DNA from 4 places in the Streptomyces sp. Pv4-95 genome. Region 4 is predicted to be linked to each of the others. Evidence: riboswitches for the same ligand, from Rfam matches in the RefSeq annotation. Region 4 holds a riboswitch; each other region holds the start of a gene.
The links. A riboswitch is a leader RNA that binds a small molecule or an ion and turns the genes downstream of it on or off. The one in region 4 is predicted to bind cobalamin.
Positions count from the first base shown of each region.

Region 1: linked by a shared signal. The riboswitch ahead of thiI (tRNA uracil 4-sulfurtransferase ThiI) and the one ahead of QOM21_RS25780 (prenyltransferase/squalene oxidase repeat-containing protein) in region 4 are both predicted to bind cobalamin.
Region 2: linked by a shared signal. The riboswitch ahead of QOM21_RS28020 (cobalamin biosynthesis protein) and the one ahead of QOM21_RS25780 (prenyltransferase/squalene oxidase repeat-containing protein) in region 4 are both predicted to bind cobalamin.
Region 3: linked by a shared signal. The riboswitch ahead of QOM21_RS32170 (CbtB-domain containing protein) and the one ahead of QOM21_RS25780 (prenyltransferase/squalene oxidase repeat-containing protein) in region 4 are both predicted to bind cobalamin.

Region 1 is NZ_CP127172.1:8,195,801-8,203,569, forward strand. Features, by position in the region: gene QOM21_RS36050 (lamin tail domain-containing protein) at 182-676, shown strand; gene QOM21_RS36055 (hypothetical protein) at 769-1,974, opposite strand; gene QOM21_RS36060 (short-chain fatty acyl-CoA regulator family protein) at 2,297-2,590, opposite strand; gene cobF (precorrin-6A synthase (deacetylating)) at 2,711-3,562, opposite strand; gene thiI (tRNA uracil 4-sulfurtransferase ThiI) at 3,559-4,866, opposite strand; cobalamin riboswitch at 5,038-5,253, opposite strand; gene QOM21_RS36075 ((2Fe-2S)-binding protein) at 5,628-6,350, opposite strand; gene QOM21_RS36080 (cobalamin-binding protein) at 6,559-7,485, opposite strand.
Region 2 is NZ_CP127172.1:6,403,903-6,411,671, reverse strand. Features, by position in the region: gene QOM21_RS28030 (caspase family protein) at 1-893, opposite strand, end outside; gene QOM21_RS28025 (hypothetical protein) at 899-1,351, opposite strand; cobalamin riboswitch at 1,556-1,711, shown strand; gene QOM21_RS28020 (cobalamin biosynthesis protein) at 1,841-2,884, shown strand; gene QOM21_RS28015 (cobyric acid synthase) at 2,895-4,496, shown strand; gene QOM21_RS28010 (putative cobaltochelatase) at 4,618-6,849, shown strand; gene cobO (cob(I)yrinic acid a,c-diamide adenosyltransferase) at 6,849-7,445, shown strand; gene QOM21_RS28000 (cobyrinate a,c-diamide synthase) at 7,453-7,769, shown strand, end outside.
Region 3 is NZ_CP127172.1:7,332,788-7,340,556, forward strand. Features, by position in the region: partial or broken gene QOM21_RS32150 (dihydrofolate reductase family protein) at 1-16, opposite strand, end outside; gene QOM21_RS32155 (creatininase family protein) at 13-777, opposite strand; gene ribA (GTP cyclohydrolase II) at 975-1,712, shown strand; gene QOM21_RS32165 (CbtA family protein) at 1,806-2,564, opposite strand; gene QOM21_RS32170 (CbtB-domain containing protein) at 2,579-2,797, opposite strand; cobalamin riboswitch at 2,837-2,987, opposite strand; gene QOM21_RS32175 (histidine phosphatase family protein) at 3,106-3,678, shown strand; gene QOM21_RS32180 (SPW repeat protein) at 3,823-4,263, shown strand; gene QOM21_RS32185 (hypothetical protein) at 4,364-4,672, opposite strand; gene QOM21_RS32190 (alkyl/aryl-sulfatase) at 5,141-6,967, shown strand; gene QOM21_RS32195 (SDR family NAD(P)-dependent oxidoreductase) at 7,037-7,769, shown strand, end outside.
Region 4 is NZ_CP127172.1:5,884,312-5,892,080, reverse strand. Features, by position in the region: gene QOM21_RS25810 (class I SAM-dependent methyltransferase) at 1-44, opposite strand, end outside; gene QOM21_RS25805 (glycosyltransferase family 4 protein) at 175-1,587, opposite strand; gene QOM21_RS25800 (TetR family transcriptional regulator) at 1,827-2,525, shown strand; gene QOM21_RS25795 (ferredoxin) at 2,498-2,731, opposite strand; gene QOM21_RS25790 (aldehyde dehydrogenase) at 2,731-4,182, opposite strand; gene QOM21_RS25785 (MBL fold metallo-hydrolase) at 4,448-5,590, shown strand; cobalamin riboswitch at 5,727-5,908, shown strand; gene QOM21_RS25780 (prenyltransferase/squalene oxidase repeat-containing protein) at 6,087-7,406, shown strand; gene QOM21_RS25775 (SCO2322 family protein) at 7,406-7,769, shown strand, end outside.

The DNA of each region.
Region 1 (7,769 bases), 2.3 Mb from region 4:
TCGCGCACAGTGCGTTGATGGTGGGTCAGTCGGTCGTTGTGGCGGGTGGTGGTGTCGGGGTTCGTGCAGCGGATCCGCTGCCCGTGATGTCCGGGATCAGAAAACTTGAAACCGTAACAAGCGACTCGTGTTGTCTGTAGGGTCCTGTCTCTCATCAGCACTCTTGAGGGGGGACCTCACCATGCGTACCCGTATCGCCTTCGGTGCCACATTTCTCGCGGCCGGAACACTGGCCGCACTGATAGCCAGCCCTGCCCAGGCCGCCGAGTACTCCTCTGCCCTGAAAGTCCGCGGAGCCCAGTACGACGCGCCTGGCCGCGACTCCAACAGCTGCAGCTCCGGCAACACCCGGGACGAGTACCTGACCATCAAGAACTACTCGCGTACGGCGACCGTCAACCTCCGCGGTTACGTCGTCAAGGACGCCACGGGCAACCGGTTCACGTTCACCGCGAACCACTACTTGCAGCCCGGCGACTACATCAGGCTCCGGGGCGGCAACGGCACCGACTCCGACGGCGGCAACGTCGTCTACCGCGACAACTGCAACTTCCTCTGGAACAACGACCGCGACACCATCTACCTCTACAAGCCCGGCGGCAGCCGCGCCGACGTCCACTCGTACTCCAAGAGCGGGAACGACCGCGACGGCAACGGCTACGTCACCTTCCACTGAGCTACGAGCCGGCCCCCTCGCCCGGAGCGACGGGGCCGGCTCCTGTTCCGCCCCGGGGCTCTGCTCGACGCTTCATTGGAGGCAGCCAGAGGTCAGCCGCCGCGCTGCAGGCGTACGACGACGGGGGCGCCGAAGGGATCGCCGGACTGGTTGACCTGCACTTGTCCGGCGCCCAGCCACTCGTCGGTGCCGGGGACCCGGTGAATCTCCTTGAGCCACAGCGATTGATTCGACCCCTTGCGGGCGCCGGTCGACAGGGGCAGGCGGTGGCGCTTGATCTTCACGCACCGGCCGCCGTCGGTCAGGAACCAGTTGCCGTCGAGGAACAGGCCCTTGTCGTCCTGACCCACCGGGGTCCGACCGGCGCAGCCGCCGGTCGCTTCTTCCTGATCGACCCACTTCGAGCCGTCCCAGCGCAGCCGGATGTACTCGTCCGCCGGTTCGTTCTCGACCTCGCCATGGTTGAAGGTGTTGCCGCCGTATGCGCGCACCTCACCGCTTTCGAGAGCGAAGACCTGGCTGAGACCGGCGCTGGGCTCCGGCGGGATCGGCTTCTCGAAGCGGGCCTGTGGAGTCGCCACGGACTTCCATGACGTGCCGTCCCAGTGCATCGAGGCCGGCTGGTTGTACCGCTCGCCGTAGCCCAGTTCGGTGCCCGGACCGGTCGAGCGGCTGCCGACCGCCCAGACATCGTCCGGCCCCACCACGGCCAGGTCGGAGGCGCCGTACGGCAGACGCGTCGTGGTCCAGCGGGTGCCGTCCCAGTGCACGGCGGTCTGCTCGCCGCCGAGGGCCCAGATGTCGTCCGGGCTCGCGGCATCGAGGTCGCCGACGTTGCCCGGCGGAGGGTTCGGCACCGCGGACCAGCGAGTGCCGTCCCACATCGCCCAGGGGTTCACGCCGTCGCCGTCTTGGTGGGTCTGCGGCCGCACCCACAGGGCTTTCTCTCCGACTTCTTCCAGTTTCGGCGGGTAGTCGGTGGCGGCGAGAGGATCGGGGAGAGGCTCACGCTTCCACCGCGAACCGTCATAGTGCAGCAAGTGGGCGTTGGACTTGCCGTTGTTCTCGGTCCCGACCGCCCAGATGTCGTCCTTGGCCAGGACGGCGACATCCGTGAGTTCTCCGCTGAAGTCCGCGATGTGCTCGAACTTCCAAGTGAGGGAGCTGGTCTTCGGCGGGGCATCCTTGCCGCCGTTGTCTGCCGCGTCGGTGGAGCCTGTGGCCCGGGAGTCGGTCGGCTTGGAGTCCGCGCCGCATCCCGCAGCCGTGAGCACAGTGGCCAGCACGGCAGCGGTCACTATGCCCCTACGCCTGATTCCCGCAGCTCTGCGCATGATCGCTCCCCCTCGTCGCTCCCCTTCGGAGCGGTTCTCGGCGAGCGGGCAGCGTACCCGGCCGCCGACCGATATCGCGTGCTGCTGCGGGGGCCGAGCCTGCCTTGCAGTCCCAACGGGATTGGGAGTTGGCCTTTGGGGGCGCGCAACACAATGGGCTGTAGGCCCATGAGACCTGATGAGCACGGCAACATCGCCCCATCTCGACGCTGATGCCCTCGCGGGTGCGGGGGCCCTCGAAGCCCGCCGCGCACTGCGAACACTGCGGAGAGGCTCAAGGCGCCGCTCACCTGTCGCTGCCCGACGGCTCCACCGGATAGGGGACGTGAGTGCGCCGAACGGGTCGAAGGCGAGTCGGCCACCGGCCGGTGGGACGGGCCTGCTGGGCGCAGTCGCGGCGCTCGCAGATGCGGCAGCCCAGGCCGATCGGAGTAGCCGCCCGGGGGTCTTCCAGGGGCGATGCCTTCCGCGTAGACGAGGCGATGGGCGTGGCGCAGGGCATCGGCAGTGGCCGGTACCTCCGGGACACGGGCCGCCCAGGCGCCTGGGCGGCCCGTGTCCCGACTGCGACGCTCCCCATCGTGGGGTCCGCTCGACCCCGCTGGCGTCGTTGTATGACCGCAGCCTCGCCCGGTGTGAAACGTGGGAGCAGCTTGACCACAACGCGCTCATGCGGCAGCGCGCTTCGGCCACCGGGGTGCTACAGCGGCGGGAGAAGCCCGGCGGAGTTCTGGCCGGAACCCGATGGAGGCGTGGCCTCTGCCTGCTGATCGGGACCGTCGGTGCGCAGCAGGCAGGCATCCATGATCCAGCCATGACGCTTGCGTGCTGCGGCACGCAACTCCACTACCTGGTCGGCGACTTCGTTCAGTGGGCCGGAGACGAGCAGCTCTTCGGGTGTGCCGACGTAGGCGCCCCAGTACATCCACCAGCCCTCCGCCCGGTGCGCGGTGAGCGCCGCACCGACGTCGAGCATGACGGCGACGTCCTCGCCCGCGACGAGTCCTGACCCGGCGACGTGTCGGCCGGGGGCGATTCGGAGCGGCCTGCCGAGTCGGGTCAGCGTCGTACGGTGGCGGGCGGCCAGCACCGAGATGCTGCTCACCCCGGGAATCACGTTGTATGTGAACGACACCTGGCCGCGGGCAGCCACCTCATCCAGCGCGTCGATCGTGCTGTCGTAGAGCGCGGGGTCGCCCCACACGAGGAAGGCGCCGGTCCGGCTCGGCGCCAGTTCGTCCTGGATGAGCCGCTCGTACAGGGCGGCCCGGTGGTGGCGCCAGTCGACGACCTGGGACCGGTAGCCCGCGGTGTCCGCGGGGGAGCGGTCACGCCGCGGGTCCTCGGCTTCGACCACCCGGTGGCCGGGGCCGGCGTGCTCGGCCACCAGGTTGCGGCGTAGTCGTGTCAGTTCGGACGTCCGCGTGCCCTTGTCCAGGAGGAGGAACACCTCGCAGTCCCGCATGGCCCGCACGGCGGCCAGCGTCACATGCTCCGGATCTCCCGCGCCGATCCCGATCACCAGGATCCGCCGCAGGTCCTCGCCGGTCATGAGGACACCGCCGCGGACGGTGCCGTCGCGCACACGGCCGTGCCCGTACCGCCATGCGCGAACTCGCTGTCCGCGTCCGCCCGGTCTTCCCCTTCGATCTCACCCGGATACATGACCTGGACGTCGCGCAGCAGGCCGTCCACCACGTCGTCAAGATCGAGGCGCTTCTCCACCGAGCGCAGGTCGGTCAATCCGGCCCGGAGGGAGACTCGGGGTGGTGCGAGGAGTTTGCAGCAGTCCTCGTCAGGCAGTACGGAGATCTCCGCCGTGCCGATGGCCCGGGCTTCGTCGATGATCTCCTGCTTCTCCCAGCCGACCAGCGGGCGAAGCACCGGCAGGGTGGCGGCCTCGTCCACGGCGGCCATGTTCGCGAGGGTCTGGCTGGCCACCTGCCCCAGGCTGTCACCCGTCACCAGGGCTTCCGCTCGGGTCCGGCTCGCCAGCGCGGAAGCCGCGCGGACCATCAGCCGTCGCTGTGCGACGACCTGAAGCTTGCCGGCCCCCGCGATGGCCAGTTGCTTCTGGGCGTTGCCGAGCGCGATGACATGCAGCCGTCCGCCGGGCTGGTAGCGGTTGAGTTCACGCGCGAGGGCGTAAGCCTTGTAGACGGAAGCGGCGTTCGTGTACGGGGCGCCGGTGAAGTGGACGAAGTCGCAGCGCAGCCCGCGACGCATCGCCCGATGGGCCGCCACCGGCGAGTCGTAGCCGCCGGAGAGCAGCACCAGGGCACGCCCGCCGGAGCCGACGGGGAGCCCGCCCGCCCCCTGGTAGCGGTTCCATGAGACATAGCTCTCCTTGTGGTCGATCTCGACCGAGAGTCGTACATCCGGGTTGGAGAGGTTCACCGGCACCGGTCCCAGAGCTTCCTGGACGCGTGCGCCGAGAAAGCGCTCGAACTGCGACGAGGTCATCTCGAAGCCCTTGTACCGACGCTTGACCCGCACGGCGAAACTGATCCCGGGCTGCTCGGCACGGGCGTCGGCGAGCGCGTCCACAGCCACCTGCGTGATGTCCGCAACGGTGCCGGGGACCCGCAGGGCGGGCTCCACCGAGTTGAACCCGATCACCCGGCGGGCGCGCTCCACCAGGACATCCTGCGAAACCTCGCCGCCGAGCACGGTCACGTTCTGGCCGGACTTGATCCACGTGGAGCCGCCTATGCCCCGCAGAGCGTGGCGGAGGTTGTCGTGCAACCGCTCGGTGAACAGGTGCCGGTTGCGGCCCTTGAGGAAGATCTCACCATGCTTGAGCAGGACACAGGGGCCGCTGGGGCGAGGCGTTCGAGGGGAGGGGACGGTGGGCATGCTCGGTTCGTCGGGCACGAAACTCTCCTTCGCGAGTCGTCGTGAGGACCGGATCAGGGCCGCGAACGGGATGCGGGCCGGCCCGTCCCCGTCATGCGCAGGGAGAGGTGGAACGCGCCACTCGGTCATCGGTCCCGGTACCGGGTCGCCGTGGATGCGTGCGCGGTGATCACACCCCGCACGAGCAGTGGCAGGTCTTCGGACTCGTGGGCACATCCCGAAGGACGGGGCACCTACTGACCGTCGCTTCCCAGGTCACACGACCCAGTGCTGGATGACGGCGGTCGTTCCCACTCACCGCTGCGAGGCAGTCCCGGACTCCCACCGGGTTCCCTCTTACGACACCCCGTCTGGCGGACGGGGCGAACCAGCTGCTGGTCCAGGGTAGACAAGGCGGCACACGGCCCACGCACCAGCGGGGGGGGGGCCACCGCGCGCCGCGGGCCTCAGCGGCCTGGCAAGGCGTCGGACTCGACCGTAGACAGTGGTTGCCTGATCGTGGTCCCCTGCCGCACCGATCCGGAGGTCTGACCACAGCAAGGCCGGTAGACCACTCAAGGAGTCCGAGAGTTCCACAGCGAGCGGAACGACCGCCGTGCCCGACACCGGCCCTCCTTGCGCGAGGAGGACACATCGCGCGACGACACCGGGCCGCCAGCACCTCACCGGTACGCGCTTCCCGGCATCACCTCCGTACTCGTCGTATGACGCCGCGATCTCGGCCGGATCGCGAATGGGCCCGGCCCGAAGGGGCTGACGCCCTATCGCCCGGTTCGCCTCAGCACGCAGTCTCCGCAGAGCCCTCCGCCTGGAACGCGGTAGTACAGGCAGCAACTGCGTCGTGAGAATTCAGGGACGGCGGGATCCAGGGTTCCGGTGTCGCGCAGAGGCGGGGCGTCGAGCAGGGTCGTGGTCAGCGCCACCGCTCGTTCCGCCGCTTCCGGGCGGCCTGTTCTGTGGCACCAGTCGTGCAGGACACGGAGGGTGCCGACCAGTGCCGAAGCGGCGTTGCCCCACAGCACCCGGGGGGAGATCGTGGCCACAGTGCTGACGGCCTGGAGCAGCGGCACCAGGTGACCGTGCAGGACCGCTGCCAGTAGTTGGCCCGACAGATCCTTCTCGGAGGTCGAGGGCAGGGGGCACGGGGCGGGCAGCCAGAGTTCGTCAGGGGTGCTCCGGTCCGGATGCCACCACAAGGCGTCGCTGTCGAGATCGGGTAGCCGTCCGGTCAGTACCGCGGGTGCAAGGGCGATGGACCACAGCCGCCCGGCCAGGCCCTGGTAAACGAGGGATGCGGCGACCCGCCGTTCCGCTGTGCGGAGCCGGGTGGCGACCGTCTCCAGGCGGTGGCTCAGTGCCGGTGAGGCATTCTCTTGGTACAGCTCGGCCAGGGGGACAAAGCCCTGGTCGCGCGGTGTTCCGGCATCGGTCCGTACGGAGAAGAACGGCCCTACCAACTCGCTGCGGCCGAGCGTTGCGGTCATCGGCTCCTGCGGCACCGGGCCCTCCTCGGTTCGGGCTGGGTTGCCCGGGCCGGATCGTAGCGGCCTGGGTGGGTTCGGTGCCGGGTCGGGTGGAGCCGGCAGGCGCCCGGCTCGGTGCTCCGTGAGGGAGCGGCCCGGTGAGGCGCGCTATGGCCGCATTGGGAGGCTGTTGCCTCGCAAGCCGTGGTGCCATTGTCCAGCCCTATGGTCACTCCTCCACTGCGGACAGGCGGGTCGCCTCGCCCGGCACCACGGGGTCGCCCGCATCGACGGAGTGCAGGACGTGGGCCAGGACCTCCGCACCCCGGACCACCCTCGGGCCCGGCCGGTTGAAGTAGGCGGGCCCGTCCAGGACCCAGACGGCCTCGTTGCGCACGGCGGGCAGTTCGTCCCAGCCCGGCAGTTCGGTGAGCAAACGGCGTTCCCGCAGCGTGCGGTCAGGGCTGAAGCCGCAGGGCAGAACGAGGATCACGTCGGGGCGGGCGGCGCGTACCGCACTCCACTCCATCGGCTCGGTGTGCTCGCCCGGCACCGCGAGCAGTGGCGTGCCGCCTGCGCAGGTGATCTGCTCCGGCACCCAGTGCCCCGCCGGCCAGAGCGGATCGAGCCACTCGATGGCCACCACGCGCGGTCGCGTTCGCCCGGCGGTCAGCTGCTCCACCTCTGCCAGGCGGGTACGCAGCTCCTCCCGCCGCTGCTCCGCGCGTTCACGTACGCCAAGCTGAGCGCCTACCGTGACCAGGCAGTCCAGTACATCGCCCAGGGTCCGCGGCTCCAGGCTGAGCACCTTGGTGTCGGCGTCCAGGACCCGCACCGCTCGGGAGACGCTGCTGTAGGACACCGCGCACACGTCGCACAGGTCCTGGGTGAGAACCACGTCCGGAGCGAGGGCGGCGAGAGCCCGGGTGTCGAGGGTGTAGAGCGAGGAGCCCGTGTGGGATGCGCCGCCCACGGCGTCGGAGATCTCCCTGCTGCTCAGGGTGTCCGCGGAGAACTCGGCAGCCGTGACGACGGGCATCCCGGTGACGGCTTCCGGCGGCCAGTCACATTCGTGGGTGCGGCCCACCAGGTCGGCGGTCAGACCGAGTTCGGCCACGATGTCGGTGGCCGCGGGCAGCAGGGAGACGATGCGCATGTTCCGACCCTAGGTGTATTGACCCGGCAGCGTTGTGCACACGGTCGATGGGCGGCTGACCTGCGAGCGCGGTGGTGGCATCGGTGGTGGCGAACGCACCGACTGTCCGCAGCGGGCGGTACCACCACCGGGCCGCCGGCTCGCGCTGGACGAGACTGGAGGAGAACAGCAGCGCATTCGTGCCTACCCCGTTGCCGCACAGGACGGCTGAGCGCGCGCAACCGCGGCGCGCCTCTGGGCGAGCACCTGCCCACTGGCCGAAACTGGAGTACGCGACGGCGAAG
Region 2 (7,769 bases), 520 kb from region 4:
TCGAGGGCGGGCGGGCAGGCCGGGTCGGTCCGCAGGAGCTGGAAGGCGACGAGGCCGGCGGCGGTGAGGCCGAGGACGGTCACCAGGGCGGCGATGACCCGCAGCCAGCGGCTGAGGCGCTGCTTCAGCCACCGGCGCAAGCGGATGCGCAGCGGGGTCGGGGGCCGGACCTCGGGGGTGGCGAAGGAGAGGATGACGTCGTCGACGGTGTTCTGCTTGGCCGAGCGGGGCTCCCAGACGTCGCCCATCGGCGTCCGCTCGTGGGCCAGCCGCTCGCGCAGTGTGCGGACGAGGTCCTCGAAGGTGACGAACCGCTCGCCGGGTATGCCGCGTTCGAGGATCTGCACGACCGCGCGGGTGAAGAGGGAGCCGCCGGCCGGTTCGTCGCCGCTGAAGATCCGGCGGTTGGGCTGCGCGGCCATCAGCAGGGACATGGGTGTGCGGCGGGAGTGGAAGGTCTCGTCGGCGTTGCCGGAGTAGCAGCACTCCAGCAGGATCACGATCCGGTCGGCGCGTGCGCTGTCGAGGTAGGACAGCACCATGTCCTGCCAGGACACCGCCTTGTGGCGCTGGCGGGTGTCCGACATGCCGACCATGAGCTGCAGGTCGCCGCCGTCGCGGCCGACCCAGCCGTGGCCGGAGAAGTGCACCAGCAGCAGGCCGCGTGCCTCGTCGGTGACGGTGTCCAGGGCCTGCTCCAGCTCCCAGGGCTCCTGAGGCCGGCAGATGACGACTTCCTCGTCGGTGAACAGGTCGGTGCCGGGGGCGAGCAGGACCCGCTTGAGTTCCTCGGCGTTCGCCTCCACGGCGGGGAGTGCGGATAAGTTCTTGTAGTCGCTGACACAGATCAGCAGCGCCCGGTTGATCTTGCCCCGCGCGTCGTAGAGGGACATCCGGGTCAGTCCTCGCCGGCGCTGCCGCCCTCGGTCGACCGGCTTCGGGGATCGGGGCGTTCGGGGGCCGCGCCGCGCGGGCCCGGGTCACCGACCGGCGCCAGCCCGCCGTCGCCGTCGACGGCCACGGCCGGCGCCTCCCCCACCGCCCGTTCCTCCCGGCGCCGCCGCAGCCACTCCCGCAGGGCGATGCTCAGGCTCTTGGTCACCTCGGCGGCGACCGTGCCGATGAGGACCAGGACCAGATCGTCGATGCCGATGGCCATGTCGCCGAGGTCGCGTTCGTCCGGGGCGCCGTCGCCGCCGGACGGGCGCGGCCGCAGGGCCCAGTCGTGGCGCTGGTGTGCCAGCCACGGCTCGCGCTCCAGCCATGCCTTGAGATCCTCGATGTCCTGGTGTGCGTTGTTCGTGCCCGTGATCCTGATACGGATCTCGTGACGGTCAGCCTTGTCCGGCATCCCCCGGCCCCCTTCCGGCGGCGCCATCGCCCGCCGTGCCACCAGATAGTGACGTGGGATCAGGCGCGGGGGCAACCGTCCGTGACCTCCGGAGCACCCTGTGGTGTGCGCCACAGCGCCTGCCACAGGGCTGCGTCGCAGGTCAAGGGTGAGTTGACGGGCATTCGTGGGGCGTGGTGGACTGCCGGAGCCATTCGGCGACAGATGAGGAAGTCCGGTGAGAATCCGGCGCGGTCCCGCCACTGTCACCGGGGAGCGTTCCTCCAGGAGAGGTCACGGCCCGTCACGCGTCGTCCGTCAGGTCGCGCGCGTACGGGCTGGAAGGCCGGGGGAAGCGCCGATCCGGGAGCCAGGAGACTCTCGTCGCCGTCACGTCGAGCCAGGGCGCGGACCCTGAGTGAGGACATACCGCCATGCCCGGCCGCAGTTCGAGATGCCCGTTGAGCGACGCCGCAGCATCCCTTCGAGGACTGACGGCGGTCTGATCCGATGCGTGCCGAACACGCCACGTACGCGTGCGGCGCGGCCCTCGGCTTTCTCGGCGACCTGATCGCGGCGGACCCCCGGCGCGGCCATCCGGTGGCCGCGTTCGGCCGGGCCGCGGGTGCCGTCGAGCGCCGGCTGTGGCGCGACCACCGCGGCCGGGGAGCGGCCCATGCCCTGCTGTGCGCGGGCGGCGCGGCCGCGGGCGCCGCGCTCGTGCAGCGCGCCGTACGCGGCTCCCTGACCTCGCCGCTTCCCGGCGGTGGCGCCCGCACCCGTACCGCCGCCGGCGTCGCCCTGACCGCGGCGACGGTCTGGGCCGTGCTGGGCGGCACCTCGCTGGGCCGGGAGGCGCGGGCCATCGGCGGCGCGCTGACGGCGGGCGACCCGGATCTGGCGCGGGAGCGGCTGCCGCATCTGTGCGGGCGCGACCCGCAGGCACTGGACGAGCCGCAGATGGCGCGCGCGGTGGTCGAGTCGGTCGCGGAGAACACGTCGGACGCGGTGGTCGGCGCGCTGGTATGGGGTGCGCTGGGCGGTGTGCCCGGCCTGGTGGCGTTCCGTGCGGTGAACACCCTGGACGCGATGGTGGGTCATAAATCGCCTCGATACCGCCGGTTCGGCTGGGCGTCGGCCCGGCTCGACGACGTGGCCGGCTGGCCCGGGGCCCGGCTGACCGCGGCCCTCACGGTGCTCGCGGGCCCCGACCGGCGCGGCGCGCTGAACGCCTGGCGGGCCGACGGCGGCGCGCACCCCAGCCCCAACGCGGGCCCGGTGGAGGCGTCGTTCGCGGGGGCGCTTGGCGTCCGGCTGGGCGGCACGCTGGCGTACGGCGGGCGGGTGGAGCACCGGCCGGTGCTCAACGGCGCGGCGCGACCGGTCGGCGTGCCCGACATCGAGCGGGCGGTCCGGCTCTCGCGCCGGGTGAGCGTGCTGGCGCTGGCGACGACGGTCGCGGGCCGGCTCGCGGTGGGCGCGGTCCGGGCGGCGAGGGCGCACGGCCGGGCGGGTTCGGCACGGCTCACGGCACAGCGATGCCCCGGCAGATGAGGAGGGCCCGGTGACGGGACGGTTCGAGGTGTCCGGCGGGTCCGTCGGCGGTGGCCTGCTGGTGGCCGGCACGACGTCCGACGCGGGCAAGAGCGTGGTCACGGCCGGCATCTGCCGGTGGCTGGTTCGCCAGGGCGTCCGCGTCGCGCCGTTCAAGGCGCAGAACATGTCGCTGAACTCCTTCGTGACGCGTGAGGGCGCGGAGATCGGACGGGCGCAGGCGATGCAGGCGGCGGCCGCCCGGGTCGAGCCGACGGCGCTGATGAATCCGGTGCTGCTCAAGCCCGGCAGCGACCGCAGCAGCCAGGTGGTGCTGCTGGGCAAGCCGGTGGGCGAGCTGAGCGCCACGGGATACTTCGGGCACCCCGACGGCCGGACGCCCGGCGCGGGGCCGTACGCCGGGCGGCGCGAGGCGCTGCTGGGTACGGTCACCGACTGCCTCCAGGAACTTCGGCGCACCCATGACGCGGTGATCTGCGAGGGCGCGGGCAGCCCCGCCGAGATCAATCTGCGCCGGACCGACATCGTCAACATGGGCATCGCGCGGGCCGGCCGGCTGCCCGTCGTGGTGGTCGGGGACATCGACAGGGGCGGGGTGTTCGCCTCCTTCTTCGGCACCACGGCGCTGCTGTCGAAGGAGGACCAGTCGCTGATCGCGGGCTATGTCGTCAACAAGTTCCGCGGCGATGTGACGCTGCTGGAGCCGGGGTTGGAGATGCTGCGCGGCCTCACCGGCCGGCCGACGCTCGGCGTGCTGCCCTTCGCCCACGGGCTCGGCATCGACGAGGAGGACGGCCTGCGGGTCTCGCTGCGCGGCGCGGTGCGCGAGAGCGTGGTGGCGCCGCCGCACGGCGCGGACGTCCTGCGGGTCGCGGTGGCCGCGGTGCCGCTGATGTCCAACTTCACGGACGTGGACGCGCTGGCCGCAGAACCCGGCGTGGTCGTGCGGTTCGTGGACCGGGCCGAGGAACTGGCCGACGCGGACCTGGTGGTGCTGCCGGGCACCCGGGGCACGGTCCGGGCGCTGGAGTGGCTGCGCGAGCGCGGTCTGGCGGACGCGATCGCGCGCCGGGCCGCCGAGGGCCGTCCGGTGCTGGGCATCTGCGGCGGGTTCCAGATGCTCGGCGAGCACATCGACGACGAGGTGGAGTCGCGGGCGGGCGCGGTGCCCGGCCTCGGGCTGCTGCCCGTCCGGGTGCGCTTCGCCGTGGAGAAGACGCTGGCGCGCCCCGTCGGGCAGGCGCTGGACGAGCCCGTGGAGGGCTACGAGATCCACCACGGGGTGGCCGAGGTCAACGGCGGGCAGACGTTCATCTCCGACGGCCGCGGGCAGAGTCTGGACGGGTGCCGGGTCGGCTCGGTGTGGGGCACCCACTGGCACGGCTCGCTGGAGAGCGACGCGTTCCGGCGGGCCTTTCTGCGGCAGGTCGCGGCGGACGCGGGCCGGGCCTTCGTGCCGGCCCCCGACACCTGCTTCGGCACGCTGCGCGAGGAGCAGCTGGACCGGCTGGGCGATCTGATCGAGGAGCACGCGGACACCGACGCGCTGCTGCGGCTGATCGAGGAGGGGGTGCCGCAGGGGCTGCCGTTCGTCCCTCCGGGCGCGCCGTGAGGAGCCGGCGGACAAGGACGTACCACCCCCGTGGAAGCGGGGGCCACAGTGCCACGGCGGCCGGGGCCGCGGTGGCAGATCACGTGCGCGGGCGTAGTGCGCCCGCAGGAGGCATCAACGCATGACCACGACTCCCAACTATCCCTTCACCGCGGTAGTCGGCATGGACGATCTCCGGCTGGCGCTGCTGCTGAACGCGGTCAGCCCCGCGGTCGGCGGTGTGCTGGTGCGTGGCGAGAAGGGCACCGCCAAGAGCACGGCGGTGCGTGCCCTGTCGTCGCTGATGCCGCCCGTGGACGTGATCACCGGCTGCCGCTTCTCCTGCGCTCCGGTCGCGCCCGACCCGGCCTGCCCGGACGGCCCGCACGAGGCGGGTGCGGGCGAGGACCGCCCGACGCGGATGGTCGAACTGCCCGTCGGCGCCTCGGAGGACCGGCTGGTGGGCGCGCTGGACATCGAACGGGCGCTGTCGGAGGGCGTCAAGGCCTTCGAGCCCGGCCTGCTGGCCGACGCGCACCGCGGGGTGCTCTACGTCGACGAGGTCAACCTGCTCCACGACCACCTCGTGGACCTGCTGCTGGACGCGGCGGCGATGGGCGCCTCCTACGTCGAGCGCGAGGGCGTCTCGGTACGGCACGCGGCGCGCTTCCTGCTCGTCGGCACCATGAACCCCGAAGAGGGCGAGCTGCGGCCGCAGTTGCTGGACCGCTTCGGGCTGACGGTCGAGGTCGCGGCCTCCCGCGAGCCGGACCGGCGCGTCGAGGTCGTCCGCCGCCGGCTGGCCTACGACGCCGACCCGGCGGGCTTCGCGGCGCGCTGGGCCGCCGAGGAGGACGAGCTGCGCCTGCGCATCACGGCGGCGCGGGAGCGGCTGCCCGCCGTGACGCTCGGGGACGCCGCCCTCCGGCAGATCGCCGCGACCTGCGCGGCGTTCGAGGTGGACGGGATGCGCGCGGACATCGTGATGGCGCGCACCGCGACCGCGCTCGCGGCCTGGGCCGGGCGGACCGACGTACTGGCCGAGGACGTCCGGCAGGCCGCGCTCCTCGCGCTGCCGCACCGGCGGCGCCGCAATCCCTTCGACGCGCCGGGCCTGGACGAGGACAAACTGGACGAGACGCTGGAGGAGTTCGGCGGGTCGGACGACGGCGACGACGACCCGGAGCCGGACGGGCCGGACGGCGGTCCCGAGGGCGGACCCGACGGCCCGGACGGCGGCCCCGACGGCGGCCCGGACGGTCCCGGCGGGCAGCCGCCGCAGGACGGCGGGCCCGAGGGCCGGGACGACCGGACGCCCCCGGCGGGCCCGGAGCCGGAGTCGGGCACGGCAGACCCCGCCGACACCGGAGCACCGGCCCCCGAGCCGTCCGCCGAACAGCCCCCGGCGGGCCCCGGACCGGAGCGCGCGGCGGTGGGTGCGGCCGAGCCGTTCACCACGCGGCGGCTGGACGTTCCCGGACTGGGCGAGGGTGCGGACGGCCGCAGGTCGCGGGCCCGTACCGCGCACGGCCGGACCACCGGCGCCCGGCGCCCGCAAGGGGCGTTGAGCAAGCTGCACCTGTCCGCGACGGTGCAGGCCGCGGCGCCGCACCAGCGGGCCCGCGGGCGCAGCGGGCGGGGCCTGGTGGTGCGCCGGGACGATCTGCGCGAGGCGGTGCGCGAGGGCCGGGAGGGCAATCTCGTGCTGTTCGTCGTGGACGCGTCCGGTTCGATGGCGGCGCGGCAGCGGATGAGCGCGGTCAAGGGCGCGGTGCTCTCGCTGCTGCTCGACGCCTACCAGCGCCGCGACAAGATCGGCATGATCACCTTCCGCGGGAAGGGCGCCGAGCTGGCGCTGCCGCCGACCTCCTCGGTGGAGGCGGGGGCGGCGCGGCTGGAGCAGCTGCCCACCGGCGGGCGGACACCGCTGTCGGAGGGCCTGCTCAAGGCCCACGAGGTGCTGCGCGTGGAGCGGATGCGGGACGCCTCGCGCCGGCCGCTGCTGGTGGTCGTCACGGACGGCCGCGCGACCGGCGGCGACCAGCCCTTGCCGCGGGCCACCCGAGCCGGCCGCCTGCTGGCCTCGGAGGGCGTCGCGTCGGTCGTCGTGGACTGCGAGCAGGGGCCCGTCCGGCTGGGGTTGGCGGGCGAACTGGCCCGGGCCCTGCAGGGCACCGCGGTCACCCTCGACGAGCTGCGCGCGGACAGCGTCTCGGCGCTCGTCCGTGAGGTGCAGGGAAGCCACGGCGGGCACACCGCACGGTCGGGCCCCGCCGGCCGCGGCCGGAGCGGTGTGCAGGAATCAGCTCACGCAGCCGGCGGCAGGACCGCCCGCACCACTGATCACACTCAAGGATCCCGGAGGGTCGCGTAATGCCGCAGGGACAGCCGTCCGTCGTACCGAACGACGGGCTCACCACCCGCCAGCGCCGCAATCGGCCGCTGGTCTTCGTCCACACGGGCATCGGCAAGGGCAAGTCCACCGCCGCCTTCGGTCTGGCGCTGCGCGCCTGGAACCAGGGCTGGCCGGTCGGGGTGTTCCAGTTCGTGAAGTCGGCGAAGTGGAAGGTCGGCGAGGAGCGCGCGCTGAAGGTCCTCGGCGAGACCGGCGAGGGCGGCAGCGTCGCCTGGCACAAGATGGGCGAGGGCTGGTCCTGGGTGCAGCGCGACATCGCCTCCAGCGAGGACGCGGCGCGCGAGGGCTGGGAGCAGGTCAAGCGGGATCTCGCCGCCGAGACCTACAAGCTGCTGGTGCTGGACGAGTTCGCCTACCCGATGCACTGGGGCTGGATCGACACCGAGGAGGTGGTGTCGGTGCTGCGCGACCGCCCGGGTACGCAGCACGTCGTCATCACCGGCCGCAACGCCCCTCGGCCCCTGGTGGACTTCGCCGACCTGGTGACGGACATGTCCAAGGTCAAGCACCCGATGGACGAGGGCCAGAAGGGCCAGCGGGGCATCGAATGGTGAGCGCGGCGTGAGCGGAGCGACGATCCCGCGGCTGGTCATCGCCGCGCCCGCCTCCGGAGCGGGCAAGACGACGGTGGCCACCGGCCTGATGGCGGCGTTCGCCGAGGCCGGCCTCGCGGTCTCCCCGCACAAGGTGGGCCCCGACTACATCGATCCCGGCTACCACTCCCTGGCCACCGGCCGCCCGGGCCGCAACCTCGACGCCTACCTGTGCGGGACCGGCCGGATCGCCCCGCTGTTCCTGCACGGGTCGGCGGGCGCGGACCTGGCGGTCGTCGAGGGCGTGATGGGTCTGTTCGACGGGGCGTCGGGGCAGGGCGAGCT
Region 3 (7,769 bases), 1.4 Mb from region 4:
GGTGCGCGGCCGTCACGGCGTTGCCGCTCGGTGGACCTCTTCCGGGGCCAGCAGCGCGGCGTACTCGCCGAACGCGTCGACCAGGCCGGCCAGCAGTTCCTGCCCCTTCGTGGCCGAGGCCAGCGACGGCCGGCCGATCACCCCGGATGGGGTGTACGGCGTCAGGCCGAGGGTGAGCAGATGCTTGCGGTCGTCGGCGACGTGGTCAGCGGCGGTGTATCCGGGCCGGACCAGTGCGGGGTGGGCGTGCAGCAGGAGGGAGGTCTCCGCCTCTCCCGCGTGCATATCGCTGTGCGAGCTGGTCACCACTCCGGCCCGGCGGCGCGCCGCGTCCCAGTCGGCCGACCCCGGGAAGAGCGCCATGCGGGTGCCGGTGCCCGCGGACTCCTGCACCACATTGCGCAGCACGTAGTTCCCGCCGTGGCCGTTGACGAGGACGAGGGTGCCGATCCCGGAGCGCCGGAGCGAGGCGGCGATGTCCGTCACGACGGTGTGCAGGGTGGCCGCGGAGATGCTGACCGTGCCGGGCCAGGCGGCGTGTTCCTGCGAGCAGGAGATCGTCAGCGGTGGCAGCAGGAGCACCGGATGGGTGGCGGCGATCTCCGCCGCGATGGTGCAGGCGATGACCGTGTCCGTCGTCAACGGCAGGTGCGCGCCGTGCTGTTCGAAGCTTCCGATGGGGAGCACCGCCAGCTTCGGCTGCTGCTGCCGTACCTCCTCCGCGGTGTCCGTCGGCAGGAGGCCGGGGGGCGAGGTCCGTTGTCCCGAAGCGGTCATGGTGGGGCGGGCCTTTCGTCGCTCGGTGCCGGTGTCGGCGCAGCAGTCGCAGCATAGGCCGCGAGCGCCGCGCCGGGCTGGGCGGTGCACTCCGCCCTTGTGCATGCCACACACCCCATCGACCATGCAGGTGGCGGGCCTTGTCATCTTGTGAGTGATTGCCGCCTCCCGTTCTCCCGCGCACGTACGATCGCGGAATGACGGAGCCCGGTGCCGATGTCGCGTTCGACGATGCCGCTCGCCAGTCCGGTGTCGTACGGCAACTCACGGAAAACGAACGGAGAGCAGCGGTCAACCGCCTCGCGGATGCGGTGCGACCCGCGACCGTGCAGCGGGTCGCCGAGGTGCGTATGCCGACGGCGTACGGCGAGTTCCTGGCGGTCGGCTACCTGGACCGCCGGGGCGGCGTGGAGCACGTGGCGCTGGTGCACGGCGACGTGGCCGGCCGGACGGTCCTCGCCCGGCTGCACTCGGAATGCCTGACGGGAGACGCCTTCGCGTCCACGCACTGCGAGTGCGGCGAACAGCTGTCCGAGGCCCTTCGGGCGATCGTGGCCGAAGGGCGGGGCGTCCTGGTCTATCTGCGCGGCCATGAGGGGCGCGGAATCGGGCTGGTCGCCAAGCTGCGGGCGATGGGACTGCAGGAGGACGGTCTGGACACCGTCGAGGCGAATATCGCCCTGGGCCTGCCGGTCGATGCCCGCGACTACGGATCAGGCGCCGCCATGTTGCACGATCTCGGTGTCCGGTCCGTGCGCCTGCTGTCGAACAATCCACGCAAACGCGAGGCGTTGGTGCGGCACGGTGTCACGGTCGAGGCGCAGGTCCCGCTGCTGACGCCGCCCGGCGCCGAGAACCTCCGCTATCTGCGCACCAAACGCGAGCGGCTCGACCACGACCTGCCGCATCTCGACCACCTTCCCGGCCAGTCCTGAGGCTCAGGTGGCCCGCCGGGTTCGTCGCCCGAGTACGTGGAAGGGGCCCGCGACAGCCGTCGCGGGCCCCTTCCACGTGGTGCGGCACTGCCGTCAGGGTGTGACCGGCACACTCCGCGCGGCAGCAGCCTCCTTCGTCGGGACGACGCGCTCCGCGAGGTGGCCGAAGATCAGCCCGAAGGCGGTCCACAGCACCAGTTGGATGGCGATCGCCGACAGCCGGAACTGCCAGAGCAGCGTGCCGGAGAAACCGTGCGGCACCTCGTTCATGGACGGCAGGAAGGCGTACGCGATGCCGATGGCCACGACGAAGGCCGCGCCGCCCGCCACCGTGGCGTACCAGTTGCCCAGCTTGGGAGCGAGCCGCCGCCCGAGAATCGTCGCGGCGACGGCGAGCAGGATGCCCAGCAGCATCATCAGGAAGTACAGAGCCGTGCGCTTGCCGATGGTGTCGGGGTCGCCGACCGCCGGCGGATTGGCCGGGTACTTCAGGAACGGTACGAGGTAGACGGCCACCAGGGCGGCCGCGGACAGCAGGACGGCGGTGGCCCGGGCCCCGAAGCGGCCGATCCGGCCCAGGGCGAAGCAGAAGGCCAGCGCGGCGATCCCGCCCAGGGCCACGCCGTAGACCAGTACGCCGGTCGCCAGCCCCGCCGTGGACTGCACACCGCGGCTGACGACCTCCACCTCGTGCTCGTGGCCGTGGCTGTGTGTCTGCGCTTCCTCGAAGGCGATGGCGGCGTCCACCCTCGGTTCGCCCAGGAAGTAGGCGACGACGAGGGCGACGACACCGGCTGCCAGACCCGCGAGCATGCCGCGCACCAGGAGATTTCTGATGGTGACGGAGTTCATTTCCTCGGGTCCGATCAGTGGCAGGGGAAGCCGAGCAGGTGGCGGCCGTCGTGGACCCACTCGTGGACGTCCGTACCGGACAGCAGTGAGGTGGCGCCCTGCTCCGCGCCGATGAAGTACAGCAGGACGAGCATCAGGACGCCGAAGAACAGCGCCCACGGGGCGATCGCCTTGAGGGGGAGTGTTGCCGGGGTGACGGCGCCGGTCGTCGGCGGTGCGATGGTCTGAGCCATGGCGGAACCTCCTGGTAGGGGAACTCGCGTCCCGTGTAGCGGAGTGCGCAATGACATGGCGGGTCTGGCTCGCCCGGTCCCGGCCCCCGCGGGGGCCGAGTCGAAACCGGACATACAGTGGCGCGACCGCGCCGGGATCCCACCGGCTTCCGTCATGTCATCGTCAATATCCTCGGGAAGGTACCGCGAACCGGCGGGCGGGCCAAGGCCGAGCAGGGGGCGGAGAGGGGCAGTGCGGGGCGCGCGGTGTCGACAACTCGCCTTACCGGACGCTCTGTTGTTGCCGCGGCACATCGAAAGAGGGGTTCATGACAACTCGGGTGACGTTGCTCTCACCGGCTGCCGGGGACGCGCAGCGCGAGGTGCGGTTCGACGACGACGCGCCGCTGAGCGAGGCGGGGCTGCGCCGGGCCCGGGCCGCCGCGGGCGGCTTCCCGGCAGCCGACCGGACCCTGGTCTCCCCGTCCGTACGCTGCCGTCGCACGGCCGCTGAGCTGGGGCTCTCCGCGGCGACCGCGTCCGAGCTGGCCGGCTGTGGGATGGGCGCCTGGCGCGGCCGGACGCTGGCGGAGGTGGCCGAGGCGGATCCCGCGGCGGTGTCCGCCTGGCTGTCCGACCCCGGCTTCGCGGGGCACGGCGGGGAGTCGCTGCGGGAGCTGTGCGACCGGGTCGGAGGCTGGCTGGACGGCGTGGCCGACGTCTCCGGGCGGGTGCTGGCGGTGGTGGAGCCGGACGTGGTGCGGGCCGCGGCGGTGTGTGCCCTGCGGGTGCCGCTGGACGCCTTCTGGCGGATGGATGTGCCGCCGCTGACCGCGACCGAGTTGAGCGGTCGGGGCGGCCGCTGGAATCTGGCGCTGGGGCGGACGCCGGGGCGCCCGTAAGGGGTTTTCGGTGCGCCGGGCCCGTCGCGAGAAAATTGAAGGGCTGCACATCTACCCATAAAGGGGACATAAGTGCAGAATAAAGAGTGCGTGGCAGATGCCTCGCGGTACGGCCAAGGCTTGTGAACCAAGGAGGCGAGTCGCATGGCCGACGTCTCACACAGCAGGGGCGACCTCGCAGGTCACCCCGACGCTACCGAGATGCAAGCCCGATACGACCGGGTTCTCGGCGGGCGTGACGTGGTACTCGTGGACGGACCGGTGTTCCTCGTCGGCCTGTACTGCGCGGCTTCGCCATGGATCGTCCACTACACGGCCTCGCAGTCCGCGCTCGTGACGCACAACCTCATCGTCGGCATCGCGATCGCCCTGCTGGCCATCGGGTTCACCGTGACGCCGGACCGGATGTACGGCCTGAGCGGTGCGATGTGCGCGATCGGCGCGTGGATGATCGTGGCGCCGTGGATCGTCGGCACCAACCCGGATGCCGGCGTCATCTGGAACAACGTCGTCATCGGTGGCCTCACGTTCCTGCTGGGGGCGATGTGCGTCGCCGTGGCGTCGAGAAGCCGCCGCCTGACGTGAAGCCCGCTCCCGATAGGGGCTGGTGACAACCCGTCGACCCGCCTGCCGCCCGACGGACGGCCGGCGGGCCGGTGTGTGTCCGTCCGCCGCCGGATTGCGGTCATCCCGGCGGCGGTAAGTCCTCGCGAGGCCGTTCGCCGGCGCGGCCGGGGTACGGCGCGAAGGGGCGGCCGAAGTATCCGGCCAGCATCAGCCCGCCCGCGATGAGCAGGCCGTCACCGAAGGCGATGCCGACGGCGAGAAGGCCGGCCGCGGCGAGCAGAGCCGGCCGTGCGGCGCCGCGACGGTATGCCTCGCGCCGGTCCACGGGTCGCGGGCCGGCGGCGGGGGCCGGCCCCGTGTGCGGGGTGCGGTCGTGCCGGAACCGTTCGGCGGCGTCGGCGAGTTGGCGGTTCTGCTCGGGGGGCACGCGGCGTCCCTCCTGTTGCGGGTGCGGTCGTTGCGCGGTGGCGGCGTGAAGGAGGAGCGCCGCTGCGGGCGGACGGGAGCAGTGAGCTGAGGCGGGGGGAGTGCGCCCCGGGCCAACGCGCCCGTGGGCGTGCGCGGGTCACCACGTCACAGGCGTTGTTGTGCCCTGTGGCGCCCTGCTCGTAACTCTGTTGGCCCGACCGGTGACGCCGCGTGGACCGGCCCGGGGCCGCTTGGGAAGGGCCCCGTGGACCTGCGCGCCGTCCGGCTCTGTGGTCCATGTCAGGGATGGGGCGGGTGGGGCGTCGGCGTGCGTGCGTACGCGTATGCGCGAACGGGGCACAGTGGGGCACATCATGTTCAAGGGTCATCCGGCGGCGCCCTCCTGGGTGGCGATGGCTGATCCCCGTGGCGGAGGCGCCGGCGACGCGCCGGACCACCGTCCTGCCACCCGGAGAGGTAGTGCCACGTGAGTGCTGTGCCCGTCGATGACCACGCGGACTTCGCCGATGCCGACCGCGGATTCATCGCCGCGCTCGACCCGCCCCATGTCCTCGCGGCGGACGGCCGGGTGGTCTGGGACGCCGGGGCGTACGGGTTCCTGGCGGGCAACTGCCCCGATACGGCGAACGCGAGCCTGTGGCGCCAGGGCCGGCTGGTCGGCCGGCAGGGCCTGTACGAGGTGACGGAGGGCATCTACCAGGTCAGGGGGCTGGACCTGTCCAACATGACGCTGGTCGAGGGCGAGCACGGTGTCATCGTCGTCGACCCGCTCCGCTCGGCCGAGACCGCTGCCGCGGGGCTGGAGCTCTACCGCAGGCACCGCGGTGACCGGCCGGTCACCGCGCTGATCTACTCGCACTCCCACGAGGACCACTTCGGCGGCGGGCGCGGTGTGCTGCCGCACGGCCAGGACCGGGTTCCGGTACTGGCTCCCGCCGGCTTCCTGGAGCACGCGGTCAGCGAGAAGGTCTACGCGGGGACGGCCATGACCAGGCGTGCCGTCTACACGTACGGCACGGAGCTGCCCAAGGGGCCGGCCGGCCAGATCGGCTGCGGTCTCGGCACCACGGCCTCCACCGGTACCCGCACCCTCATCCCGCCGACCGTGGACATCACCGGCACCGGGCAGGAGGAGATCGTCGACGGGGTGCACATCGTCTTCCAGCTGACCGCGGACACCGAAGCGCCCGCGGAGATGAACTTCTACCTCCCGGCCCACCAGGCGCTGTGCCTGGCGGAGAACGTCACCCACACTCTGCACAACATCCTCCCGCTGCACGGTGCGGCCGTCCGCGACAGCCGGAAATGGGCACACCACCTCAACGAGTCCCTCGCGCTGTTCGGCGACGACGCGGAGATCGCCTTCGCGTCCCACCACTGGCCGACCTGGGGCAAGGAGCGGATCGGCAGCCTGCTGACGGGCCAGCGCGACCTCTACGCGTATCTGCACGACCAGACGCTGCGGCTGCTCAACCAGGGGCTGACCGGCACGGAGATCGCGGAGGAGCTGCGGCTGCCGCCGGCGCTGGAGCGGGAGTGGGCAAACCGCGGCTACTACGGTTCGGTGAGCCATAACGTCAAGGCGATCTACCAGCGCTACATGGGCTGGTTCGACGGAAATCCCGCCCATCTCTGGGAGCACCCGCCGGTCGAACAGGCCAAGCGCTATGTGCAGGTCCTGGGCGGCGCCGAGGCCGCATACGAGGCGGGCAAGCGGTACGCCGCCAACGGCGATCTGCGGTTCGCGGCCACCCTCCTCAACCATGTCGTCTTCGCCGACCCCGGCCATACGCGGGCCTGTCTGGAACTGGCGACCGTCTATGAGCGGCTGGGCCACGGCTGTGAGAACGGCACCTGGCGCAACTTCTATCTCACCGGAGCGATGGAACTGCGCGGCACTCCGGCGGAGGTGCCCCCGGACGCGACCGGTCCGGAGATTGCCATGGCGCTGAGTGTCGACCGGCTGCTGGATTCGCTCGCCATCCGCATCGACGGCCCCACGGCCGCGGAGTACCCGCTCTCCTTCGATGTGTACATCACCGACCAGGACCGCAGCTGGCGTCTGACGTTGTCCAACGGTGCGCTGACCCACCTGAGTTCGCCGGGCCCGCCGAGTCCGTCCGGGGAGCGGCGGCCGGATCTGACGCTGCGGCTCACCAAGGTCCAGTTGCTCGGTCTGCTCGCCGGCCGGGAGGCGGAGGGGGTGGAGCAGGAGGGGGACGCGGGGGCGCTGCAGCGGCTCATGAGTCTGCTCGTGGAGCCGGACCCCAATTTCTCCGTCGTCACGCCCTGATCGGACTCCCGCGGACCGCTCCAAGCTGTTAGGTTAGGCTTACCTAACCAATGAGTCGAGGGGTGAGGCATGCGGGAAGGGGAGCTCTCCGGGCGGACGGCGCTGGTCACGGGGGCCGGTGGCACTGCGGGGGAGGCCGTGGCGAGACTGCTGGCCGATCGCGGCGCGCGGGTGATCGCCGTCGACCGCGAGGCGGACGGCATCACCGCTCTGCAATCCGCGTACGGCGCCGCGCGCGTCATCGCCCGCGCCGTCGACATCACCGACCGCGCCGCCGTGGAGAGCCTGGTGGACGAGGCGGAGCGCACCGTCGGGCCCCTGGACATCCTCGTCAACGCCGCCGGTGTACTGCGCGCCGAGGATGTCGCCGCACTCACCGACCAGGACTGGGACGACCTCTTCGCCGTCAACACCACCGGCGTTTTCCACCTCTCCCGGGCGGTGGCCCGCCGGATGACCGATCGGCGGGCGGGCAGCATCATCACGGTGGGTGCCCACCCCGTCGGAGTGCCCCGGGCCGGTCTGGCCGAATACGCGGCCTCCAAGGCCGCCGCCGCACTCTTCACCAAGTGCCTCGGCAGCGAGCTGGCGTCCAGTGGCGTGCGCTGCAACGTCGTCTCGCCCGGCGCCCCTCGGGTCTCCGGAACCCGGCACCGCCCGGCCGCGGCGGGCAGGCGTGGCCGGGCCCGCGGCGCCGCATGGGCCGCCCAGGGTCCGGCCGCGCCGCCCGGACCTGCCGCCGACCCCCACGACCTCGCCGAGGCCGTCGCCTTCCTCGTCTCCGACCGTGCCCGCCACATCA
Region 4 (7,769 bases):
TCGCCCGGGGCGAGCGGGAAACGGGAAAAGTCGACGGTCAGCACGGCGTTCAGCTTTCGTCCGGCGGTTCATGGCGGTGGTGGCTGCGGAAAGCGGTGGGGTACGGGGTGCGGGGGTGGCGGCCGACGTCCCGCGCACCTGCGCGCACGCCCGGAGGCGCGGTCGGGCCCGGCACTAGGCGCGTCCGGCGGGGCTCGGGGCGGCCGCGGTCCCGGCGGCGCCCCCGGCCGCCCCCCGGCCGCGGGCAGCGGCGGCGGCGTGGTCCGCCTGGAGGGCGATCGCCTCGCGGTAGCGCTCGGCGGTGCCGAGGGCGGCCTGCCGCCAGGTGAAGCGGGTCAGCACCCGCTCACGGCCCGCCGCGCCGAGCCGGCTGCGCAACGGGGCGTCCCCCAGGAGGCGGAGAAGCCCGGTCGCCAGTGCGCCGGCGTCGCCCGGGGGCACCGCCAGGCAGGTCTCACCGTCGGTGCCGGCGACTTCGGGGATGGCGCCGCCGGTGGTGGCCAGCAGCGGGGTGCCGGTGGCCATCGCCTCGGCCGCCGGGAGCGAGAAGCCCTCGTAGAGGGAGGGCACACAGGCGATCTGCGCACCGCGCACCAGGTCGACGAGTTCGCTGTCGCTGATGCCCTTGACGAACTCGATGGCGTGCGCGAGGCCGTGGCGTTCGATGGCCGCGGCGACCGGCCCGTCGTCGGCGCGCTTGCCGACCACCACCAGATGCGCGTCGGGGTTCTCGGTACGGACCTTGGCGAGCGCCTCGACGAGGTGGACCAGGCCCTTGAGCGGCACGTCGGCGCTGGAGGTCGTCACGATCCGGCCCGGTACCTCGGGGACGGACGGGTCGGGCGAGAAGAGGTCGGTGTCGGCGCCGATGTGCACGACGTGGATCCGGCCGTCGGCCACGCCGAGGTCGTCGACGATCTCCTGGCGGGAGGAGCCGGAGACGGTCAGCACGGACGGCAGCCGGCGGGCGACCCGCTTCTGCATCCGGGTGAAGCCGTACCAGCGGCGCACCGAGGCGCGGCGCAGCCGGCCTTCGGCGGCTTCCAGGTCCAGCCGCCGGTCGACGGTGATGGGGTGGTGGATCGTGGTGACCAGCGGGGCGCCGATCGCGCGCGGGCCGCCGAGCAGGCCGTACCCGAGCGTCTGGTTGTCGTGCACGACGTCGAACTCGCCCCGCCGGGCGGCGAGGTGACGCCGGGCCCGGAGGGAGAAGGTGAGCGGTTCGGGGAACCCGCCGGTCCACATCGTGCCGACCTCGACGGCGTCGATCCAGCTGCGGAACTCGCGGAGCCCGGGAGTGCGGAACGGGTCGGGCTGCCGGTAGAGGTCGAGGCTGGGCAGCTCGGTCAGCGTCACCCCGTCGTCGAGGACGGGGTAGGGCTGGGCGCCGATGACCTCAACGGCGTGCCCGAGGCGGGCCAGTTCGCGCGAGAGATGGCGTACGTAGACGCCTTGACCACCGCAGAAAGGGTTCCCCTTGTAGGTGAGCATCGCGATGCGCAGGGGTCCGTCGCCGTTCTCCGGGGCGGAGGCCGAGGGGGCCTCTGCGGGGCGAGGCGCGGCTGCCTGGACGGCCTCTGCGGTCACGCTCGGCCCCCTTCTCACTGGACTTTCGCCGGAGCGTAACCGCTGGCGGTAATCTAGAACAAGTTTCAGAACTGATCGGCTACTGATCAGTTCAGGAAGCTTCGAATCTACCGGCCGAGCCCCCCGCGGAAAGAGTCGCACCAGGTGATTCGCGCCACGACCCGCCCCCCTGCCATGCTGTGCCGATCACACCACCGGCACTCACCGCATCGCGGACGCAATGCCACGGAATGGGATATATGACTACGGAATCCAGGGCGGCCGACCCGGCGCCTCCCGCGAGTCCTCCCCTGACCGAACGTCAGGAGGCCCGCCGCCGCCGCATCCTGCACACCAGCGCCCGGCTGGCCGGCCGTGGCGGGTTCGACGCCGTACAGATGCGCGAGGTCGCCGAGTCCTCGGGCGTCGCGCTCGGCACCCTCTACCGCTACTTCCCCTCCAAGGTGCACCTGCTGGTCGCGACCATGCAGGACCAGCTCCAGCACATGCACGAGACGCTGCGCAAGCGCCCGCCGTCGGAGGAGGACCCGGGCAAACGGGTCGCCCAGACCCTGATGCGGGCGTTCCGAGCCCTCCAGCGCGAACCGCACCTCGCGGACGCGATGGTGCGCGCGCTGACCTTCGCCGACCGCTCCGTCAGCCCCGAGGTGGACACCGTCTCCCGGCTGACCACCGCGATCATCCTGGACGCGATGAACCTGGACGGGCCCGCCACCCCCGACCAGTTGTCCGCGGTGCGGGTCATCGAGCACACCTGGCACTCGGCGCTGATCACCTGGCTGTCCGGGCGGGCCTCGATCGCCCAGGTGAAGATCGACATCGAGACGGTCTGCCGGCTGATCGACATCACCGCACCGGAGCCGGGACCGCGGCCCGGGGCGAAGTCGGGGTCCGGCTCGGGGACGGCCGCTCACTCCTCGGGCGGGAAGACCGGCTGACCGCTGTCCGCCACGGTGATGAGGATCGCCTCGACCGGGCACCCCTCGGCCGCTGCCAGCACGCTCTCGGCGGGGTCCCCCTCCGGCGCCACCGGATGCGACTGCCGGGCGGAGTCGAGACGGAAGCCGTCGGGTGCCGCCCCGACGCACATCCCGGACCCGATGCACACGCTCCGGTCCACCTCCACCCGCCAGCGGTCCCCCATCAGGCACCCGCCGGCAGGTGGATCATCTTGTGCTCCAGATACTCGCCGAACCCCTCCGGCCCGAACTCCCGCCCGATGCCGGAGTTCTTGTAGCCGCCGAACGGGCCGAGCATGTCGATGCTGAAGGTGTTGACCGAGTACGTGCCGGTGCGCACCTGCCGCGCGATGTCGATGCCTCGCTCGACGTCGGCGGTCCACACCGAGCCGGAGAGGCCGTAATCCGAGTCGTTGGCGATCCGCACCGCCTCGGCCTCGTCCTCGTAGGGCAGCAGGCAGATGACCGGGCCGAAGATCTCCTCGCGGGCGATCCGCATGGAGTTGGCGACCTCGCCGAAGAGCGTCGGCTCGACGTACCAGCCCGTCGGCTGCCCCTCGGGCCGTCCGCCGCCGGTCAGGACCTTGGCACCTTCCTGCTGGCCGAGCGCGATGTAGTCCAGCGAGCGCTGCTGCTGGCGCCGGGCGACCAGCGGGCCGAGTTCGGTGGCCGGATCCAGCGGGTCGCCGACGGTCAGCGCACCGGCCGCCGCGGTGAACCGCTCGGCGATCTCGTCGTAGCGACTGCGCGGCGCGAGGATCCGCGTCTGGGCCACACACGCCTGGCCGTTGATCATCCAGGCGAACGGCACGATGCCGGCCACCGCCGCCTCCAGGTCCGCGTCCGGCAGGATCACCGCGGCGGACTTGCCGCCCAGCTCCAGCGTGACGCGGCTGAGGTTGCGGGCCGCGACCTCCATGACCCGCTTGCCCGCCGCCACCGACCCGGTGAACGAGACCTTGTCCACGCCCGGGTGCCCGACCAGGTACTCGCTGACCTCCCGGTCCGCGGGCAGGATCGACAGCACGCCCTCCGGCAGCCCGGCCTCGGTCACGATCTCGGCGAGGAGGTAGGCGTCCAGCGGGGTCTCGGGGGACACCTTCAACACCACCGAGCAGCCGGCCAGCAGGGCCGGGGCGAGCTTGGCGGCGGCGGTGAACTGCGGGACGTTCCACGGCACGACGGCCGCGACCACCCCGGCCGGCTCCCGGCGGACCAGCAGCGGGCCCAGCAGGCCGGCCCGCCGCTCCTCGAACGGGAAGTCACGGGCCACGGCCAGGGCCGCGTCCCACACCAGCATCGCCGCCAGCGACTGCACCATCACACCGGAGGTGACGGGAGTGCCGTTCTCCGAGCTGATGACCCGGGCGATCTCCTCGCTGCGCGCGGCGAAGGCGTCCTTGATGCGGGTCACCACGGCGATCCGCTCCGTCAGCGGGGCCTGCGCCCAGACCCCGGAGTCGAAGGACGTGCGGGCCGCGGCCACCGCGCGGTCGACATCGGCCCGGGAGGCGTGCGGCACCCGGCCGATGACCTGCTCGGTGTGCGGCGAGACGACCTCGATCGTGTCGCGGCCGGCCGGGTCGACCAACTCACCGCCTATGTAGAGCTTTCCGTGCTCGACGAGGTCGCTCATCGCTGCCGCCTCCCGCGGGTTGGCCGCCCTCGGCCGGCGGGCGTGCACGCCCCGCCGACACCTGACGCTGCATCAGAAACTGATACCAGTTCCCTTTGCAGGAGTCCACGGCGCACACACAATCACCGCACCGCCGACCCCGCGTCCAGCAACCGCGAAACCGCCCCACCACCTCAACTCCACCACCGGAAAGCCCACTTCAGGCCGCACTGGAACTCGTTCTAGTTATAGTGAACGGGCATGCCCACACCGAGAGGGGACCGGGATGACACAGGTGACCGACCACAGGGGCGGGGTGTGGAGCATCGCCGTCCCCATCCCGGACAATCCGCTCGGCCACACCCTCGTCCACCTCCTGGAGACCGACCGCGGCCCGGTACTCATCGACACCGGCTGGGACGACCCGCACTCCTGGGACACCCTTGCCGCCGGCGTAGAGGCGTGCGGCTTCGCCCTCACCGACCTGCACGGCGTCCTGATCACCCATCACCACCCCGACCACCACGGGCTCTCCGCCAAGGTCCGTGAGGTGTCCGGGGCCTGGATCGCGATGCACGCCGCCGACACGGCCATGGTCCGCCGCGCTCGCGACGCGGAGCCGGGCCGGTGGCTCGACTACCTGACCGCCAAACTCACGACGGCGGGTGCGCCCGAGGACCACCTCGCGCCCCTGCGGGCGGCCCGCGCCAAACGCGGCGCCCGGTCACTGCCCAACCGGCGGCCCGCCCTGCCGGACCGCGACATCGCCCCCGGTGAGCTGCTCGACCTCCCGGGGCGCCGGCTGCGCGCGATCTGGACGCCGGGGCACACCCCGGGACACGTCTGCCTGCACCTGGAGGAGGAGCACCCGGGGCGGGGCGCGGGGGCCGGGGGTGCGGGGGCCGGGGGTGCGGGGGCCGGCTACCTGCGGGGCACGGGTGCGGGGGCCGGGAGGACGGCGGCCGGGGCCGCGGCCGGTGGGGCCTCCGGCTTCGGCCGGCTCTTCTCCGGCGACCACCTCCTCCCCGGCATCACCCCGCACGTCGGGCTGTACGAGGACCCGGACGACGCCACGGTCACCGACCCGCTGGGCGACTACCTCGACTCCCTGGAGCGGATCGGCAGACTCGCCCCGGCCGAGGTGCTGCCCGCCCATCAGCACGCGTTCGCCGACGCGGACGGGCGGGTGCGGGAACTCCTCACCCACCACGAGGAGCGCCTCTCCGGACTGAGAGCACTGCTCCGCGAACCCCTCACGCCCTGGCAGCTCGCGGTGGCGATGGAGTGGAACCGCCCCTGGGAGCAGATCCCCTACGGCTCCCGCAACATCGCCGTCTCGGAAGCCGAGGCCCACCTGCGCCGCCTGGTGAAACTCGGGCACGCCGAGCCGGTCCCCGGCTCCGACCCGGTGACGTACCGAGCGGTGTGAATCCCCGCCGGGCAGCCGCCCGCGCCCCGCGGTCACCGGGGACCGCAGCGGGGCAGGGCCCCGCGCCCCGCTCCGGCTCCCGCACACGGGGGCCCGCCCCGGGCTGCGGGGCCCGCCCCTATCCGTACGTGCGAGCGAGTCCCTTGCGGGCGCCGGTTAAGGTGTGCGGGACAACTTCATCCGTGCCTATCGGGGGAAGCCGGTGAAAATCCGGCGCTGACCCGCAACCGTGAGGACGGCCCACCCGCGCACCGCGACGCTCTCGCGGCTCGCACGGCCGTACGAGCCGGAGCACCCGCTGGCGCACGACCAAGGCTCCCGCCCCGGCCCCACCCACGGACGGCCGGTGCGCGGCACCGTCGAGGTATACGGAGCTGAGCCCGGTGCCACCGCGCGGACCCGACGACCGGGCGCGCGGGTGGCCGGCCGAGCGCGGCTGCGTACACCGCTGCGAACCGACCCGAGAGGCACCGACCCCATGGCTCCCCTGGCCCCCATGGCTCCATCCTTCGCCGTCCTGGCACGCCGCGCCGCCGTGGCCCTGGCCACGGCGGCGGTGCTGGGCACGGCCGCCGCCCCGGCCGCGTTCGCCGACTCCGCCGCACCGGCGGCCCCGTCGCCCTCCCCCGCGAAACTGCCCGCCGGCCTGTACGGCGCCGCCTCCCCGGAGTACGACGGAGTGTGGCGGCAGTCGCTCGCCCTGCTCGCGCAGGACACGGTGGGCCTGCGGCCCGCGGCGTCCGCGGTCGACTGGCTCACCGGGCAGCAGTGCGCCGACGGATCGTTCGCCGCCTTCCGGGCCGACCCGGCGAAACCGTGTGCCGCCAAGACGATGCGGGACACCAACCAGACGGGCGCCGCGGTGCAGGCCCTGGCCGCGCTCGGCGGGCACGGTGACGCGGTGAAGAAGGCCTTGGGCTGGCTGAGGTCGGTGCAGAACAAGGACGGCGGATGGGGCTCGACGGCCGGCTCGCCCAGCGACGCCAACTCCACCTCCGTCGTCATCGGCGCACTCGCCGCGGCGGGCGCGGATCCGGTCACCGTGACGTCGGGCAAGGGCGGCAAGTCCCCCTACGACGCGCTGCTGACCTTCCAGCTGAGCTGTGCGGCGAAGTCCGCGGAGCGCGGTGCCTTCGCCTACCAGCCCAAGGACGGCGTCCTGGCGCCGAACGCCGACGCCACCGCTGCCGCCGCGCTGGGCGCCTTGGGCAAGGGCTTCGTCGTCGCGCCGGCGGGCAACGACTCCCACGCCCCCATACGCCCGCTGACCTGCAAGGACGAGGGTAAGGACGGCCAGGGCGGCGACGACCGCGGCAGCGCGGACGCCGGTGCCCGGAAGGCGGCGGCCAGGGGCGCGGACGCCTACCTCGTCGCGCAGCTCGACGCGAACGGGCAGCACCTGCTGTCCGCGATGCCGGGCGCGGAGGACCAGCCGGACGTCGGCAACACCGCCGACACCGTCCTCGCGCTGGCCGCGGGGGCGCACGGCACGGCCGCGCAGAAGCCCCTGAAGTGGCTGGAGCAGCACGCGGCGGACTGGGCGAAGCAGAACGGCCCGGCGGCGTACGCCCAGCTGGTGCTCGCCGCGCACGCCACGGGCGCCGACCCGCGCGCCTTCGGCGGCACCGACCTGGTGGCCGCCCTCAACGCCACCGGCCCCGCACCGGCCGCCGGGCAGGGGAAGAACGCCGACGCGAAGGACAAGGAGGACGGCGGAAGCGGCATCAGCGTCTGGTGGATCGTCGGCATCGGGCTCGCCATCGGCGCCGGTATCGGCTTCCTGCTGAGCGGCCGCATGAAGAAGAACTCCCTCTGATGCGCTTCCCCCGTATCGCCTGCGCCCTCCTGCTGGCCGGCAGCGTCACCGGTCTGGCCGCCACGCCCGCCCAGGCACAGGAGTACCGCTACTGGTCCTTCTGGAACAGCAAGGCGGGCGGCTCCGGTGGCACGGGCGGCTCAGGTGGCTCCTGGGCGTACGCGACCGAGGGGCCGGCCACCATGCGGCCTGCCGACGGTGCCGTCGAGGGCTTCCGGTTCACCGTGAGCGCCGACTCCGCCGCGGCCGCCGGTCCGCGCACGGCCGCCGACTTCGACGCGATCTGCCAGGGCACTCCGGCCAAGGACAACAGCAAGCGGGTCGGCGTCGTCATCGACTTCGGCAGCGCGGCGGACGCGGCCG